DNA from 3 places in the Aliivibrio wodanis genome. Region 2 is predicted to be linked to each of the others. Evidence: predicted binding sites of a transcription regulator. Region 2 holds the regulator's gene; each other region holds the start of a gene.

Region 1 (6,493 bases), 740 kb from region 2:
ACCCGAGACTCAGTGAAATTGAAATCGCTGTGAAGATGCAGTGTACCCGCGGCTAGACGGAAAGACCCCGTGAACCTTTACTACAGCTTGGCACTGAACATTGACCCTACATGTGTAGGATAGGTGGGAGCCTTTGAAACCAGTACGCTAGTATTGGTGGAGGCAATCTTGAAATACCACCCTTGTATGCTTGATGTTCTAACGTTGGCCCCTTATCGGGGTTGCGGACAGTGCCTGGTGGGTAGTTTGACTGGGGCGGTCTCCTCCCAAAGAGTAACGGAGGAGCACGAAGGTGGGCTAAACACGGTTGGACATCGTGTGGTTAGTGCAATGGCATAAGCCCGCTTGACTGCGAGAATGACAATTCGAGCAGGTACGAAAGTAGGTCATAGTGATCCGGTGGTTCTGAATGGAAGGGCCATCGCTCAACGGATAAAAGGTACTCCGGGGATAACAGGCTGATACCGCCCAAGAGTTCATATCGACGGCGGTGTTTGGCACCTCGATGTCGGCTCATCACATCCTGGGGCTGAAGTCGGTCCCAAGGGTATGGCTGTTCGCCATTTAAAGTGGTACGCGAGCTGGGTTTAGAACGTCGTGAGACAGTTCGGTCCCTATCTGCCGTGGGCGTTGGATGATTGAAAGGGGCTGCTCCTAGTACGAGAGGACCGGAGTGGACGAACCTCTGGTGTTCGGGTTGTTACGCCAGTAGCATTGCCCGGTAGCTAAGTTCGGGATCGATAAACGCTGAAAGCATCTAAGCGTGAAGCGAGCCTTGAGATGAGTCATCCCTGATACTATACGTATCCTAAAGGGTTGTTGGAGACTACGACGTAGATAGGCAGGGTGTGTAAGTGCTGCGAGGCATTGAGCTAACCTGTACTAATTGCCCGTGAGGCTTAACCATACAACACCCAAGGGGTTTTGAACGGATTTAAAGTTGCAAGAAACAGATTGAATGTGATTAAGAACAACTCTTTATATAGAGAAACGGCTTTCCAGATTATTATTTATCTCTTAGTGAGGTAGATAGAAAGAATTTGCTTGGCGACCATAGCGTTATGGACCCACCTGATCCCATGCCGAACTCAGAAGTGAAACGTAATAGCGCCGATGGTAGTGTGGGGTTTCCCCATGTGAGAGTAGGACATCGCCAGGCTTTTAAATTAAGATACACCTGAATAGACACTGCGGAGTGGTAGTTCAGTTGGTTAGAATACCGGCCTGTCACGCCGGGGGTCGCGGGTTCGAGTCCCGTCCACTCCGCCACTACACCAAGAAAGCCCTAATCGAAAGATTAGGGCTTTTTTACATCTGAATAAAACGAATCGTTCAGGTTATAATACCAATTTCGTTAATTTTATGATCTAATATGGACTCTTAAAAGGAGTCCTTATGAAGCATGATTTCCCGAGTTTGATTAATTCCACATCCAATGCTCGACTTAGAGTGCGTTATTTATCCGTTTCTCATTTTGTTGACGGTAAAAGTCGCACTCAAATAGCTAAGTATCTTAAAGTTAGCAGAGTAAGCGTCAATAAATGGGTCAAAGCATATCTCAACAATGGTCTTCAAGGACTTCAAGAGAAACCACATTCTGGTAGGCCTTATCGCCTAACAGACGAGCAAAAATCACAACTCAAAGAATGTGTTATCGAACATGCCGTAAATGAGAGTGGCGGTCGTCTTCAAGCAAGAGACATTGGGCTCTATATAGAAAGCAACTTCAATACATCATATAAAAAGTCGGCGCTCTATCAGTTATTACATGACATAGGTTTGAGTTGGATTACAACTCGTTCCAAACATCCTAAGCAGTCAGTTGAAGCTCAAGAAGCTTTTAAAAAAATTCCCAATCGAAACGCTCCTTAAGATCCCTGGTCATGTCCCCTTAAAAGATGTTCAAATATGGTTTCAAGACGAGGCTAGATTTGGTCAACGCAATACAACAACGCGCATATTGGCAGAGAAAGGGACCCGCCCTAGAGTAGTACAACAACAGCAATTTGAGTATGCATACCTTTTCGGAGCTGTATGTGTCACGACAGGAGAAACTGAAGCGATAGTGGTTCCCCTGAGCAATATGGAAGCAATGAAAGAGCAACTCAGATTAATTTCTCAAGCCACACTAGCTGGCAAGCATGCTGTTGTTATCATGGATCAAGCGAGTTGGCACCAGAGCTATCTTGCCGATGAATTTGAGAACCTCACCATAATTCATATCCCACCTTATTCGCCCGAACTTAACCCTATAGAACAGGTATGGAGTTGGCTCCGCCAAAATGAAGTAGCAAACAGGTGCTTCGAAAACTATGACGATATCGTAGAGACATTATGTAGAGCGTGGAATCGGTTTTGTGAAGATAAAGACAGAGTCATCTTACTCTGCTTTAGATATTGGTTAAAATTGATAAGTTAATTAACGGAATTGGTATTATAGATATAAAAAATGGAGATACACAATATGCATCTCCATTAATAATTGATAGTGCTATGGATTAAGAATCTTTTTCTAATTTCTTTGCTTTTTCAATCATGGTTGTAATGGTTGAGCCTTGAACCAAAATAGAGAAAACAACAACAGAATAAGTCATAACAAGAATAATTTCTCTGACATCTATATTCTTATCTGGGATGATGATAATGCCTGATGGGATAGCCAAAGCCATCGCTAAAGCCAGTCCGCCTCGAAGGCCGCCCCAAGTTAAGATATTTACGGATAATGGGTTATAAGTTCTGAATCGTTTAAAGCCAATATATGGTAAGTAAACGCTTAAATAGCGACTTGCTAGCACCAGTGGGATAGATATTGCCATTAAGATCCAGTCTTCTTGATGGAATTGGAATAACAACATAGACATACCAATAAGAAGAAATAACACGCCATTTAAGAATTCATCAACAAGCTCCCAGAAATGGTCTAAATGCTCTTCACTTTCTTTTGAAAAACCAATATAACGGGTCCAGTTGCCGATCATTATACCAGATACGACCATAGCTAAAGGACCTGAAACATGAATGACTTCAGCAAATGCATAACCTGATGTTGGGATACCTATGGTTAATAATAATTCCATTGAATGGTCATTAGTTGAACTTATTAGATAATGGAAAATTAAACCTAAAAGGAAACCGTAAATAATACCGCCAATAGCTTCCTGTAAAAATAGTGCTGTTACACTACCAATTGTTGGTGTTTCTGAACCAAAAGCAATGGTAAATAGCGTAACGAAAATTACTAAACCAAAACCATCATTGAATAATGATTCACCTTCGATTTGAGTCGAAATACGTTGTGGAGCATTCAGCTTTTTTACTATCGCAAGTACGGCAATAGGATCGGTTGGTGAGATCAATGAGCCAAATAATAAGCAGTAGATTAAATCAAGATTAATACCTATTAGATTACATATTCCCCATAGAGTAAAACCAATAAAGAAAGTTGAGAATAAGGTAGCTCCTAAAGCAAGTACGGTTATTTCCCACTTTTGATCTTTAAGGTTTTGAAGTTTTATCCCTAGCCCGCCAGCAAATAATAAGAAACCTAATATTCCTTTTAATAAAAAATCTTCGAAATTTATATCTGTCAGAGTTTCAGTCGCAACTTCTCTAAGATGAAACCAATCATTGTGACCAGCAAAAATTATCCCTAGTGATAGCATCATTGAGCCTGCAGTGATTGCTATCGTTGTCTGCATTTTTCCTATTTTGCTATTAAAAAATGCGATTAACATAGCAGCAGCTGCAAGAAAGCAGAGTGTGTTATATACGGACATTGTTAACCTCTATATATCTTATTTATGTAACAAAATGTGATTCAGGTCATTTTCCACTCAAATTGATAAATATCAAACTTTATTTCTAATTTGGATAAATAAATCTATTTTGGACGTCTAGATTCCTATTCGATGTGTGATAGGATTGTAACAGAAACGTATTATGGATGAGGCAGTACCGTGGCAGGAAGCAATAAGAAAACTGAAATAGAAAAGCACCTTCTGGAACGTATACTTTTGATCGATGGTGGCATGGGAACCATGATCCAAGAGTATAAGTTTGAAGAACAAGATTATCGTGGAGAGCGCTTTAGTGATTGGCATTGTGACTTAAAAGGTAACAATGATCTTCTAGTGCTTTCTCGTCCTCAAATTATTAGAGATATTCATTCTGCTTATTTAGAAGCGGGTGCAGATATCTTAGAGACTAACACCTTTAACTCAACAACGATCGCAATGGCTGACTATGATATGGAAAGTCTGAGCGAAGAAATGAACTTCGAAGCTGCAAAATTAGCAAGAGAAGTCGCAGATGAATGGACATTAAAAACGCCTCATAAACCGCGTTATGTTGCAGGTGTTTTAGGCCCAACGAATCGAACGTGTTCTATTTCTCCTGACGTAAATGACCCTGGTTACCGAAATGTCTCTTTCGATGAATTAGTCGAAGCTTACTCTGAATCAACTCGTGCATTAATCAATGGTGGTTCTGATTTAATTCTTATTGAAACCATCTTTGATACTTTAAATGCAAAAGCGTGTTCTTTTGCCGTTGAATCTGTTTTTGAAGAAATGGGTATTACATTACCGGTGATGATTTCAGGTACGATTACAGATGCTTCAGGTCGTACGCTTTCAGGACAAACTACAGAAGCGTTCTACAATGCTTTGCGTCATGTTAAACCAATCTCATTTGGTTTGAATTGTGCATTAGGACCTGATGAATTACGTGAATATGTAAGTGAGCTGTCTCGTATTTCTGAGTGCAGTGTTTCAGCACACCCGAATGCAGGCTTGCCTAATGCCTTTGGTGAATATGATCTCTCTCCAGAAGAAATGGCAGAACACGTAAAAGAGTGGGCCGAGAGTGGTTTTCTAAACTTGATTGGAGGTTGTTGTGGTACGACTCCAGAGCATATTCGTCAAATGGCACAAGTGGTAGAAGGGGTTAAGCCACGTCAATTACCGAGACTTCCTGTTGCTTGTCGTTTATCTGGTTTAGAACCATTAACTATTGAGAAAGACTCTCTTTTTGTGAACGTAGGTGAAAGAACCAATGTTACCGGTTCTGCTCGTTTTAAGCGTTTAATCAAAGAAGAGTTATACGATGAAGCCTTGAGTGTCGCTCGTGAGCAAGTAGAAAATGGCGCTCAAATTATTGATATCAACATGGATGAAGGCATGCTTGATGCTGAAGCGTGTATGGTTAAATTCTTAAATCTATGTGCTTCAGAACCAGAGATATCTAAAGTTCCTGTGATGGTCGATTCTTCTAAGTGGGAAGTTATCGAAGCTGGCCTTAAATGTATCCAAGGTAAGGGTATTGTTAACTCGATATCGCTTAAAGAAGGTAAAGAAAAATTCTTACAGCAAGCTAAGTTGATCCGTCGTTATGGTGCAGCTGTGATTGTGATGGCTTTTGATGAAGTGGGTCAGGCCGATACTCGTGAGCGAAAAATTGAAATATGTACTAACGCTTATAATATCTTAGTAGATGAAATTGGTTTCCCGCCAGAAGACATTATTTTTGACCCAAATATCTTTGCTGTTGCTACGGGAATCGATGAACATAACAACTACGCTGTTGATTTTATTGAAGCAGTTGCCGATATAAAAAGAACGCTTCCTCATGCCATGATTTCAGGTGGCGTATCTAACGTATCATTCTCATTCCGAGGTAATAATTACGTACGTGAAGCGATTCATGCTGTGTTCTTATATCACTGCTTTAAGAATGGTATGGATATGGGGATAGTGAACGCTGGTCAATTAGAGATTTACGATAACTTACCAGAAGATTTACGCGAAGCGGTAGAAGATGTCGTTCTTAACCGTCGCAATGATTCAACAGAACGACTACTAGATATCGCGACAGAGTATCTAGAGCGTGCTGTCGGAAAAGTCGAAGATAAATCAGCACTTGAGTGGCGCTCATGGTCGGTTGAAAAACGTCTTGAGCATTCATTAGTAAAAGGGATTACTGATTTCATTGTTGAAGATACCGAAGAAGCTCGTGTAAATTCTGAACGTCCAATTCATGTTATAGAAGGTCCATTAATGGATGGTATGAATGTGGTTGGTGACTTATTTGGTGAAGGTAAGATGTTTCTTCCTCAAGTAGTTAAATCTGCTCGTGTAATGAAGCAAGCGGTAGCGCATTTAGAGCCATTCATTAATGCAACTAAAGATGTGGGATCTACTAACGGAAAAATTCTTTTAGCTACAGTAAAAGGTGATGTTCATGATATCGGAAAGAACATCGTAGGCGTAGTACTACAATGTAATAACTACGAGATTATTGATCTAGGTGTAATGGTTTCTTGTGAGAAAATACTAAAAGTAGCAAAAGAAGAGAATGTCGATATTATCGGACTTTCAGGTCTTATTACTCCATCACTTGATGAGATGGTTCATGTCGCTAAAGAGATGGAGCGTCAAGGGTTTGATTTGCCACTTTTAATTGGTGGAGCAACAACCTCTAAAGCACATACTGCTGT
Region 2 (6,493 bases):
TACCAGGAGAAGAATAAGCGTAAGAGTTACCATTACCGTATTCAGAACGAACATTGAAGTTAGACCAAACACCGTTAGCGTGCTCTGTGTGTTTTTTCAATACAAATTCAACTTGGTTTGTGCTCTTACCGTGAGTACCTGCTGTTTTGTAATCTGGTTTACCAAATTCAGTATCAACTGTTTCACCATCAACCATACGATAGTTCATAGATGCGTAGCCGTGAATTTCCCAGCCGTCAGTAATAACATCTGTACCGTTAACCTTTTCTACTTTTGGCGTCGATTCACTTCCAGAAACCGCGTCTAAAGCAACATCTGTTTCAGCAAAAGATGCACCAGAAAATAAGGCTGTAGAAACAGCTGCAGCAAGCAATGTGTACTTATTCATTTTCATCTTAAATCCTATTTCCCTTTTAGAGGATATTTTGATTTGAAAAATGTTTGCTTGACCAAGGCAGTGTAGGTAGGTCAAGCAAACATTAAATTCAGTAAAAGTAATTGACGGGATATAGATTAAAAATAAATCAGTTTTTGTAACTCCTCCTTCTTTTGGGGAGTACAGGGCTTAGATGGGAGGAGGAGAAAAGTTAGGGATAGGTCTTCTGTTGACAGTCATCACATTTAGTAGGTAGTTTTGATTTATTTAATGAGATAATAATCACGTAAGATCATTTTTTAAAAGGTGAAATAAGGTGAAAATAATAAGGTGGGTAAAAAAGATGAAATATACAAAATTGTGATCTAGCCAACAATAGACTTTGCTGGCTAGAAATAGTTCATATTTTGTTTAAGTTTTACGAGGTAGTTCTAAAATATAAACCATAAGATTTATTGGCATTTAGAAACCATAATTGATTTTGGCTCACCTTGTGGAGTGAATTCTAAACTCCAGACATATTCGCCATTTTCAGGTATAGATACTGCTGTATCTTTTCCGTATCCGCCTTTAATTAATGGCGCATCTTGACCTACTTTTAGCGCTAGTCCTTTGGCTGTGTACTGTGCTGACCATCCTTTGGTGGCATATTGCATTTTATAGGCACCACGTTTCTCTTTTATGACAGCTTGATAAACGTTGTTACCTTTGTAGTGATATGCACGTTGTGATTTATGAGCCCAGCCTGAGTCGGCAAAGTCACCCACGACATATAAGGTACTCTTGAAGTGGTTCACTTCCGTCTTTAATATCTGGGTTATCACATTGCGCCATGAAGCCATCACCATAAAGGTCAATGTCTGTTTTTGGTACCACAGGCCCAATATCATTTTGTTCATCTATTTTAAGGAAGCGACTTTCAAAACCTGATAAAGGAAGATAATAAGTTCCTCCCATTGGAGAGAATGACTGGCCTGTTATAAGGTCAATAAGCTTACCTTTAGACCCTATTTTATTTGCTTGAAGCTCTAAGGTTTGTCCTGTTTTTTGAGTACTTACCATATAAATAATGGCATCGTCTTTCGATTGTTTATGGTCAACATAAACTTTTTGATTGGAAATAAGGTGAGATCGTTTTCCCTCATATAGCGCAGGGTGAGCCTCTCGCATTGCCATTAATCTAGATACATAGTTTTTTAGATCGGCTTCTTGCGATGTTAATTTAGTGGTTATACCTTCAATTTTAGCTGAAGAGCGAGCTACGTGATCGTCACACAAGCCTTTGACTGCACATGTATTTTTGTCTGATTTACTCGCGAAGCCATCGACTTGATCACCAATTTCATCACCGTAATATAGGGTAATTGGCCCACTATAGGCCGCTTGAAAAGAAAACGCTGCTTTATGCCTTAACCAATATTCATTGTCAGTAGGCTCGGCAATATTGCCACGTTGTAATAGGTCACCAAAACGAACGAGATCATGATTGCCTAGCATGAGGTTAGGTTTAGCGTGTTTGGGGTAGAGGCTATGCATACTCATACCTTCATTCAACCAATCTCCCCCTTTATTACTGACACTGTTTTCATTGGCCGCAAAGGTCTCAACAACTCTGTAGCGAACAGGGAAATCAAATGCAGAGCATAGTGCAGGGTTATTATCTGCACCATAGCCAGTTTGTGTTATGTAGTTTTCGTTGTTCCAAATTTCAGCCACCATATAGCCAAGTGGATGTACTTTTTCACCTTTATTGTTGGTATAAGTGGTGTTTTGAGAGGCGGTATCAACGGCTTTACGAATATTTTTCCAAGACTCTGTAGGTACTTGATACGCTTGGTCTAATCGCCAACCATCAATATTTAATTCAGTGATCCAATATGCAGCTACTTCTGAATAAAATTCTTCACTTTCAGGATAATCAACTGGGTTATTCTCGCCGCTTGGAAGTTTTCCTGTCGGTGATGGTTTAATTAATCCTTTTTTATGATGACCAAAAACGCCATCAAATAATACATACATCCCGCGGCTATGTGCTTCTTTAACTAATTCTTTGGCTTTATCCATTGTGCCAAAACGAGGATCAATCTTGAAGAAATCAGTAGCAAAATAGCCTGTAGCATCGAGCTTATCTGCCCAGTGATCTTGACCATCAATTGGGGCCGATTCAAAGATAGGGGTCATCCAAATAGTATTCATTCCAAGTGATTGAATATAATCTAATGAATCAATTATTCCTTGTAGATCACCATTATGGTGACTAGTACCATAACCTGTACCGTGGCCTATGGAGTTATCACCATCAACAAAACTTTCCACCATGATTTGATAGATGCGTAAATGGTTACTTTCTTCCATCATTTGAGGGTCGCATTGATAAGCAGGAGTTGTTGATGTTGTTTCTGAGGTTGAGCTACATGCGCTCAAAAGAGAAGTTATCGCGATGGCTATCGCTGTTTTTGCCATGTTATTTTTCACAGTTAGTCCTTTATATTTATAGTAGGGCACTGTGATTATTTATTAAGCAAATAGAAATGTAATCCTCCTTATTTATTTAAAATAAGGAGGAGACAGGAGGAGGAGATGAAGAATTAATTATTCGTCGTCAAACGCTTCAAATTCAATACCCATTGCGGTCATTAATGCCTTTGCTTCCGCAGGAATATCATCAGGACGATCTTTACGTAAATCTTCATCTGTTGGTAAAGGTTGGCCTGTATAAGCATGAAGAAAAGCTTCACACAATAATTCACTGTTTGTTGCGTGACGTAGGTTACTCACTTGTCGACGAGTTCGCTCATCGGTAAGAATTTGTAATACCTTCGTTGGAATTGACACGGTAATTTTTTTTACCTGTTCACTTTTTTTACCATGTTCGGCATAAGGACTTAAATAGTCACCATTCCAATCAGCCATTGCTCACCTTCGTTCTGAATTATTGTTGTTTAAATATGATGGGCTAATTCTAGCGATATTTACGGCTATAAGCAAAGATATATAGACGTCTAGAAGTATTGACGTCTCATTTTGTGATGGTAAAGTAGAAGAATATAACTTATGGATTAGATTATACCACTGCCTAGCAGTTTGGAAGGGAAATTATGAGCGAGAGAAAACCTGCAACTATTGCTGTTCGTACCGGCATTGAGACTGATTCACAACATAATGCTGTTGTACCTCCTATCTACTTATCTACCAATTATAGTTTCCCTGAATTTGGTGATGTACCAAAATATGATTATGCTCGTTCGGGTAACCCAACTCGAACTCAATTGGAAAAGACCTTATCGGATTTAGAATGTGGCTCTGGTGCTGTGGTTACTAACTGTGGAACTTCTGCATTAAACCTAATGGTTTCTGCTTTACTTGGTCCTAATGATCTTATTGTTGCGCCTCATGATTGTTATGGTGGTACTTACCGTCTGTTTAATACTCGCGCTAATAAAGGTGACTTCCAAACCTTATTTGTCGACCAATCAAACACTGAAGCACTAGATGCTGCTCTTGCAAAAAAACCAAAGCTTATCTTATTAGAGACACCATCCAATCCGCTAGTTCGTGTGGTTGATATCGCTGAAATTTGTAAAAAAGCGGCTAAAGTTGGTGCTTTAGTCGCTGTTGATAACACCTTCCTTTCGCCTGTTTTACAGCAACCTCTAACTCTTGGGGCTGATTTTGTCCTGCATTCAACGACTAAATACATTAATGGTCATTCAGATGTTGTTGGCGGTGTGCTAATTGCAAAAACACAAGAGCATGCCGATGATTTTGCTTGGTGGGGTAATTGTATTGGCGCAACAGGGACAGCGTTTGATAGTTATTTAACATTGCGTGGTATTCGAACTCTTGGTGCCCGTATGCGAGTGCATGAAGAGAATGCGATGGAGGTGTTAAAATGTCTTCAAGAGGAAGAGCTTGTGGGAACTATTTATCACCCAAGTTTACCTGAACATCCTGGTCATGAGATAGCAAAGCGCCAACAAGCAGGTTTTGGGGCAATGTTAAGTTTTGAATTAAATGGGTCATTAGAGCAACTTAAAGTTTTTGTAAAAGAGCTTAAATATTTCTCTTTGGCTGAATCTTTAGGTGGCGTAGAAAGCCTTATAGCTCATCCAGGAACGATGACTCACCGAGCTATGTCGGATGAAGCTCAAGCAGAGGCAGGGTTAGTACCAACGTTGTTACGTATTTCTGTAGGTTTAGAAGACAGCAGAGATTTGATTTCAGATCTTAAGCAAGCCTTTCTTATCGCTGCTGAGGTGAAGTAATGACAGTTTTAGTACAACGCCAGTTGCATAAATTTGGTGGCAGCAGTCTTGCAAATCCTGAGTGTTATCGCCGTGTAGCCACTATTTTGAAAGAGTATTCTAACGAGAATGACTTAGTCGTGGTGTCTGCTGCAGGTAATACTACGAATCGAATTTTAGAATGGTTTGAAGAATTATCTAAAGATGGTCGCTTAGCTCATGAAACTTTAGAGTCATTACGCCAATATCAACAAGGCTTAATTTCTGAGTTATTAACTCCTGAAAATGCAGAACCATTGCTTGAGCTACTTCATCTTGAATTAGTTGCAATTGGTCAATGCCACGCACCTTTAACTGAAATTCAACAGGCAGATATTCTTGGTCATGGTGAAGTATGGTCTTCTCGATTATTGTCTGCTTATCTAAACCAAATTGATTTACAAGCTGCTCCGTTAGACTCTCGTACTTTTTTACGTGCAGAGCGTGCAGCTCAACCTGAAGTTGATCGTTCATTATCTTGGTCGTTATTTAAAGAGCAAATTGCCCAACACCCTCATGGTCGTATTGTGATTACTGGCTTTATGGCGCGTAATCAAAAAGGGAATACAGTTTTACTTGGTCGTAATGGTTCTGATTATTCAGCAACAATGATTGGAGCGTTAGCTGATGCTTCCCGAGTTACGATTTGGAGTGATGTCGCAGGGGTATTCAGTGCTGATCCTCGTAAAGTAGAAGACGCTTGTTTATTACCTTTACTTCGTTTGGATGAAGCAAGTGAATTAGCTCGATTAGCCGCCCCAGTATTGCATAGTCGAACCTTGCAACCTGTTGCTCAGAGTGCGCTTGATTTAAGTTTACGTTGCAGTTATCAACCTGAATCAGGCTCAACTCGAATTGAACGAGTGTTGGCATCTGGCCGTGGTGCGAAGATTGTTACCTCTTTAGAAGATGTCTATTTAATTCAGCTAAGATTTGGCCGTGGGCAAGATTTTGAACGAACAAAGCAGGAAGTTCTTTCTTTACTAACTCGCTCTCAGTTACAACCATTAGCACTAGAAGCTCAAGATGATCAATTTGCGCTTTTATTAGCGTATACATCAGAAGTGGTTGGTGAAGCATTAGATGTTCTGCAAAATGCAGCGGTACATGCAGAGATTAAATTGAAAGAAGGGTACTCAATGGTTGCTGCTGTAGGAGCAGGAGTTACCAGCAATGCGATTCATAGTCATGGTTTTTATCACCAATTAAAAAATTGCCCATTGGAATTTGTGTGTGAATCGGAATCAGGCCTTAGCTTAGTTGCGATATTACGTAAAGTGGATACAACGCCGATCATCAATGGAATTCATACCAGTCTATTCCAAGCTCAAAAACGAGTAGCTTTAGTCTTGTGCGGTCATGGAAATATTGGTTCGCAGTGGCTGTCATTATTTACTCAACAAAAGCGTCGTCTTGAGAAACGTCATGGTATGCAGTTTTCACTGATTGGTGTGATTGATCGCTATCGTCACTGGCTAGATTTTGAAGGGATAGATAGCGGCTCAGTTGTTGAGAGTTTTGATAATGAAGCAACAACGTATGAGAATTTTGATTGGATAGAACAGGTTGGTGCGATTCAAGGCTATGATGATGTCGTGGTTCTAGATGTAACAGCTAGTGCAGAATTATCACAACAATACACTAAGATTGCAGAACAAGGTATGCACCTTATATCAGCGAATAAAGTTGCAGGTTCAGCGCCAAGCAATGAATACCAAGCTGTGATTGATGCGTTTGAAAAGACGGGGCGTCATTGGTTATATAATGCAACGGTGGGAGCTGGCCTTCCTATTAATCATACTGTGAGAGATTTGTGTGAAAGTGGCGATCAGAT
Region 3 (6,493 bases), on a different contig from region 2:
TTTTTCCGTTAGTAGATCCCACATCTTTAGTTGCATTAATGAATGGCTCTAAATGCGCTACCGCTTGCTTCATTACACGAGCAGATTTAACTACTTGAGGAAGAAACATCTTACCTTCACCAAATAAGTCACCAACCACATTCATACCATCCATTAATGGACCTTCTATAACATGAATTGGACGTTCAGAATTTACACGAGCTTCTTCGGTATCTTCAACAATGAAATCAGTAATCCCTTTTACTAATGAATGCTCAAGACGTTTTTCAACCGACCATGAGCGCCACTCAAGTGCTGATTTATCTTCGACTTTTCCGACAGCACGCTCTAGATACTCTGTCGCGATATCTAGTAGTCGTTCTGTTGAATCATTGCGACGGTTAAGAACGACATCTTCTACCGCTTCGCGTAAATCTTCTGGTAAGTTATCGTAAATCTCTAATTGACCAGCGTTCACTATCCCCATATCCATACCATTCTTAAAGCAGTGATATAAGAACACAGCATGAATCGCTTCACGTACGTAATTATTACCTCGGAATGAGAATGATACGTTAGATACGCCACCTGAAATCATGGCATGAGGAAGCGTTCTTTTTATATCGGCAACTGCTTCAATAAAATCAACAGCGTAGTTGTTATGTTCATCGATTCCCGTAGCAACAGCAAAGATATTTGGGTCAAAAATAATGTCTTCTGGCGGGAAACCAATTTCATCTACTAAGATATTATAAGCGTTAGTACATATTTCAATTTTTCGCTCACGAGTATCGGCCTGACCCACTTCATCAAAAGCCATCACAATCACAGCTGCACCATAACGACGGATCAACTTAGCTTGCTGTAAGAATTTTTCTTTACCTTCTTTAAGCGATATCGAGTTAACAATACCCTTACCTTGGATACATTTAAGGCCAGCTTCGATAACTTCCCACTTAGAAGAATCGACCATCACAGGAACTTTAGATATCTCTGGTTCTGAAGCACATAGATTTAAGAATTTAACCATACACGCTTCAGCATCAAGCATGCCTTCATCCATGTTGATATCAATAATTTGAGCGCCATTTTCTACTTGCTCACGAGCGACACTCAAGGCTTCATCGTATAACTCTTCTTTGATTAAACGCTTAAAACGAGCAGAACCGGTAACATTGGTTCTTTCACCTACGTTCACAAAAAGAGAGTCTTTCTCAATAGTTAATGGTTCTAAACCAGATAAACGACAAGCAACAGGAAGTCTCGGTAATTGACGTGGCTTAACCCCTTCTACCACTTGTGCCATTTGACGAATATGCTCTGGAGTCGTACCACAACAACCTCCAATCAAGTTTAGAAAACCACTCTCGGCCCACTCTTTTACGTGTTCTGCCATTTCTTCTGGAGAGAGATCATATTCACCAAAGGCATTAGGCAAGCCTGCATTCGGGTGTGCTGAAACACTGCACTCAGAAATACGAGACAGCTCACTTACATATTCACGTAATTCATCAGGTCCTAATGCACAATTCAAACCAAATGAGATTGGTTTAACATGACGCAAAGCATTGTAGAACGCTTCTGTAGTTTGTCCTGAAAGCGTACGACCTGAAGCATCTGTAATCGTACCTGAAATCATCACCGGTAATGTAATACCCATTTCTTCAAAAACAGATTCAACGGCAAAAGAACACGCTTTTGCATTTAAAGTATCAAAGATGGTTTCAATAAGAATTAAATCAGAACCACCATTGATTAATGCACGAGTTGATTCAGAGTAAGCTTCGACTAATTCATCGAAAGAGACATTTCGGTAACCAGGGTCATTTACGTCAGGAGAAATAGAACACGTTCGATTCGTTGGGCCTAAAACACCTGCAACATAACGCGGTTTATGAGGCGTTTTTAATGTCCATTCATCTGCGACTTCTCTTGCTAATTTTGCAGCTTCGAAGTTCATTTCTTCGCTCAGACTTTCCATATCATAGTCAGCCATTGCGATCGTTGTTGAGTTAAAGGTGTTAGTCTCTAAGATATCTGCACCCGCTTCTAAATAAGCAGAATGAATATCTCTAATAATTTGAGGACGAGAAAGCACTAGAAGATCATTGTTACCTTTTAAGTCACAATGCCAATCACTAAAGCGCTCTCCACGATAATCTTGTTCTTCAAACTTATACTCTTGGATCATGGTTCCCATGCCACCATCGATCAAAAGTATACGTTCCAGAAGGTGCTTTTCTATTTCAGTTTTCTTATTGCTTCCTGCCACGGTACTGCCTCATCCATAATACGTTTCTGTTACAATCCTATCACACATCGAATAGGAATCTAGACGTCCAAAATAGATTTATTTATCCAAATTAGAAATAAAGTTTGATATTTATCAATTTGAGTGGAAAATGACCTGAATCACATTTTGTTACATAAATAAGATATATAGAGGTTAACAATGTCCGTATATAACACACTCTGCTTTCTTGCAGCTGCTGCTATGTTAATCGCATTTTTTAATAGCAAAATAGGAAAAATGCAGACAACGATAGCAATCACTGCAGGCACAACAATGCGTGTTGCACTTACTTTCTTGCCACTAGCAAAGGTGAAGGTTTTTTTTACGCCTTCATTTTTTTGTAATTTGCTAAGATTGTTCCCTTGATTGAAACCGGTGCGTTTATCTTGAGGTCTTAACATCTTATCGTCCTTTGGTTGCTAGTTGTTTAATCTCAGTAATGAATTGGTGGTAAACCGCGTTCACTGAAGTCATTGCTAAATCGAATTGCTTTCCACTGCATATCTGCTCTGATTTTCTAATATCTAAAACGGTTCTATTACTTTCTGCAGCAGCAACAAAAGCTTCTGAATGTCGAATAGAGGTTGATAATAAATGCCCTTGCGCGGCACGTAATAATTTATCGAATACCTTCACTTCATGAGCGCTCTTTTCATCAAAATTCACTGGCAATAATTTTGCCCATTTAAGGTTTTCACCTTTTGATGGAAGCTCTCTAAAGGTACTTGGCATTGTTGCCATGTAATTACTGGTAGATGCAAAATCAAATTCACGTGGTGTGACAGGAATAAGAACCGCATCCGCAGTTTCGTTTACGGCCCACAAAATTGGCGAGTTCTGCGGCGGTGTATCGATGAAGATAAGATCGTATTCGTCTTTTAGTACAGATAAGATTTTTTCACGAAGCAAGGTTAATAGTTGTTGTTGCCCTTCTGCATCTTGTCCCCAGTAGGCATCAACAAAACGCTCGTCTGATGGGAAAGCAGGAATTACATCAAGATTCGGTAAATGGGTTTTGAAAGGAATTGCTTTTACCAATTCAGCATAATCATAACCAGAAGCTAAGTACTGCGCGAAATCACCTTCAGGCTCTAATTCTGATAAGGCTACATCAACGGCTGTCATGTATACCGATTCATCGTCTGCTTGATGGATAAGATTTTGTCCTGTTGAACCTTGTGGATCTAAATCAATAATCAAGCAACGTGCATTTAGGTTTAAGTCTAACGCGGCAGCAGTCGCAAGCGTAACAGTTGTTGTTGATTTACCCGTTCCGCCTTTGTGATTTTCGACAACAATGGTTGTTGGTTCAAAGCGTTGTGAATATTTTGGATATGCCATGTAATCCATAAAATTGGCAACATCAAAACGGTTGTATAAATGGGTTCGGCCTTGAATAATGGGTTGGCCAATAACGCCCTTTTCCATTGCTTCATCTATACGAGTATTAAATGTCACACGAGATAAACCAAACAGTTCTTGAAGCTCTTTCTTTTTTAAACAGTGGTTGTAAATAAGGCGATCAACACTGTCTTTAATTTCAGTGTCAGTCACGTTGATTTGCATTCGCTCTTTTATTACTGCTTTTAAATCAGATTGCTCTTGTTGCATTCGCTCTGAAACAAGATCTAAAGAATCAAGAATTGTGCCCATTCCATTTGCCTCGGTATTCATAAAAAACTATGTATACATGATAAAGCACTAGAGCGAGAAATTAAACCATTAGAGTGTGTTTTTTATCTCAAATGGTTTAATTTGTGAGATTTTAGTCTGTTTATCTGGGGACAATGGGGGTTGTTTTTATTCTCCTAAAATCAGTACAGACAAGGCTTTTCTGTGCATTATCACTTTACGTAAATCATCTTCAAGAATTTCTGAATCTCTAGAGTTAAAGCGTGAGAGTTTAAAACCAAACTCAGCCTCTAAATACTCAGGCATATTTTTATTTTCCAGAGATTGGTCAATACCGTCTAACCACTCAATAAATTGCCCATAGGTTTCTGGACTACCTTTTGAACCAACTATTCCAATCAATCCATCGAGTGATTCTCTCACCTTTTGGTAGAAATCGGTATTCAATGGCTCAAAAACATAGCTAATGCTCGCTATATCATTATTAAAACGCCATATCATCTGCTTAGATATTAATGTGGCTAGCTCTAGCTTCCCTGCTCGTTTAATTGCTTCAAAAGACAATTTAACCGTTGTAGCACTATCTTTAATATCATCTTGCTTTGCGTACAATTTAACCGCATCACCTATATTTATCCTTTGTTTTGCTTTTACTCTTTCAGCATGAAACCAATAGGAAAATTTCAAACCTCTCATCATAGAAGAAATTGATAACGAAGGTTTAATATCGGACGAAATCCAACTGTGTAGTGAGTGCGTAGACCAGTATTCTGGAAGTAACGACTAGAAAATAATAATCTAATAGAACGTGTTCTAATCAATATAAATGAAACATCTATAGGCCAAGTTATAAAAAAACAAGTAATTATAGAGCCTCAACCTTTCCCATAAAGTGACCTCGTTACGAAGTCACTTTATTTTTACCCTTACAGCACATCCACAAACTTTTCACCATTCTTAAATCTTAGTTTACGTTTTACAACTCCAAAAGCGTAAACCTACACTTAACTTCGGGGACAATAAGGGTTGTTTTTAAATGCCATCACTTAAATCAACCTAAATCGATTGGTTTTCCATTTCAATCCATCAAACCTTAGCTGTATAAGCGGACCAAATTGTAAAAGATGAGGCTAATATTTTTTGTATGAGTTTGGGGTATTATTGAAAGAGATTCAGGCAGAATTGGTTCGTGTGATTAGAAAAATATTGGTTAATAACAAAGCTTAAATATATAGTAATGAAACTCAGAATAGCCTGAGTTTCATTACGTTAACTGATTAGAAATAATTAATTAGATAAGAACAAATGCCCCTGGTATATAACCACCCGCTTTCGCAATATTTTTCTTTAGCTCATATAAATTATCTTGCTCTAGTCCTTGCCACTTTCTCAATTTCTCGATCTGGTTAAATAATTCCAATGTATTCACATTTCGAATTATAGCAATTCGGTCTTCCTTACGAACAATCGCATCAAAATTACACCACTCAAAACCTTCGACAGAAGTAGATTCATATAAAAAATCTTCAGGCTCCATCTTTTGATGAGTCATGTGAATCAAAATATGGTAGTTCATATTTTCACTTAAATACACTTCAACTCGGATCTCCCTCCAGAAATCCAAAACAGCTAATTCAGGATTATAATAAGACCGATTATGAACAAACTGTTGTAGTACATCCTTAACAGAGGTGTTAATAGGGAAATTATGAGTAGTATGTTCAGGCATAAAAGCAGCTATACGCTCCCCTGTAATTACTAGCGGAATTGTATCTACAACAGGGGATAAACTATGAATAATTTTACTACCTAGTTTAAAGTCAGGGATTTCGCTAACAAGTGAATTTAGCTGACGAAGTATATAAAAATTGTCTGGCTCGATTTTTTTTATACCGTATTTATTCGTTAACTCTTTTAAATCACCTCTTACTATTTTAGCAAAATCACCATCGTTAGATAACTCAGTAAATTCTTTCGAGCGAACAAATCCATTAATACTTTCAAGCTTCTTTTCTTTGAGTTGTTCTTCAAAGTCACACCGACTTAAAATTTTATTTACCGTTTCATTATTAGTTAGGCTTCTGTAAACATCACGATAAAATCGATTAATAGTTACAGGTATATAACTTTCGAAAAACTTGTCTAAATCGTCATAAAGTTCTGCTGACTCAAATCGACCAGGATCCCTTCTAGGTGAACCACATAACTCCATTATTAATTTCATTTGATTCGGTGAGATTTTGAGAGATGTATTAGTACTCTTTAATTCACTAATTCTTGTATCTGTTATTCCCAAGTAATCTGCCAATTCTTTTTGAGTTTTACCTAAATTTTTATAGAACGTAATTGCGTGATTGATCCATCTAATTGATTCTTCTTTATTCACTTTCATAATAGCCACCTTTGAGTAATTAACCAGGAAATACTATCAGCCAAAGGCGATAAGTGTAATTACAAACTTTCTGTAATTATTCAGTAATAAATTACATAAAATAAAAGTGAGACATAACAACTATATTTTAAGAAAAGACATTTTTATTAAAAAGTACCAACAAATAAACACTAAAATCTAGTTACCAACGATCCCAA

The links. The regulator MetJ, encoded in region 2, represses methionine synthesis genes. The targets are predictions, from matches to a motif close to TTAGACNTNTANANGTCTAA.
Region 1: metH (methionine synthase) is a predicted target of MetJ. The motif match lies at 3,886-3,905, and genes of this name have one in related genera.
Region 3: metH (methionine synthase) is a predicted target of MetJ. The motif match lies at 2,303-2,322, and genes of this name have one in related genera.

The regions. Positions count from the first base shown of each region.
Region 1 covers NZ_JBREXA010000002.1:2,714,691-2,721,183, forward strand. Annotated here, with positions in the region: rRNA gene ACU5DF_RS20600 (23S ribosomal RNA) at 1-907, shown strand, start outside; rRNA gene rrf (5S ribosomal RNA) at 1,044-1,159, shown strand; tRNA gene ACU5DF_RS20610 (tRNA-Asp) at 1,193-1,269, shown strand; one part of gene ACU5DF_RS20615 (IS630 family transposase) at 1,396-1,850, shown strand; one part of gene ACU5DF_RS20615 (IS630 family transposase) at 1,849-2,419, shown strand; gene ACU5DF_RS20620 (cation:proton antiporter) at 2,499-3,776, opposite strand; gene metH (methionine synthase) at 3,957-6,493, shown strand, end outside.
Region 2 covers NZ_JBREXA010000002.1:1,975,667-1,982,159, reverse strand. Annotated here, with positions in the region: gene ACU5DF_RS17020 (carbohydrate porin) at 1-394, opposite strand, end outside; partial or broken gene ACU5DF_RS17015 (alpha-amylase family glycosyl hydrolase) at 829-2,839, opposite strand; gene metJ (met regulon transcriptional regulator MetJ) at 2,969-3,289, opposite strand; gene ACU5DF_RS17005 (O-succinylhomoserine (thiol)-lyase) at 3,475-4,641, shown strand; gene ACU5DF_RS17000 (bifunctional aspartate kinase/homoserine dehydrogenase II) at 4,641-6,493, shown strand, end outside.
Region 3 covers NZ_JBREXA010000011.1:6,467-12,959, forward strand. Annotated here, with positions in the region: gene metH (methionine synthase) at 1-2,251, opposite strand, end outside; gene ACU5DF_RS23595 (hypothetical protein) at 2,392-2,673, opposite strand; gene ACU5DF_RS23600 (ParA family protein) at 2,675-3,925, opposite strand; gene ACU5DF_RS23605 (hypothetical protein) at 4,073-4,591, opposite strand; gene ACU5DF_RS23610 (helix-turn-helix domain-containing protein) at 5,196-6,296, opposite strand; gene ACU5DF_RS23615 (hypothetical protein) at 6,474-6,493, opposite strand, start outside.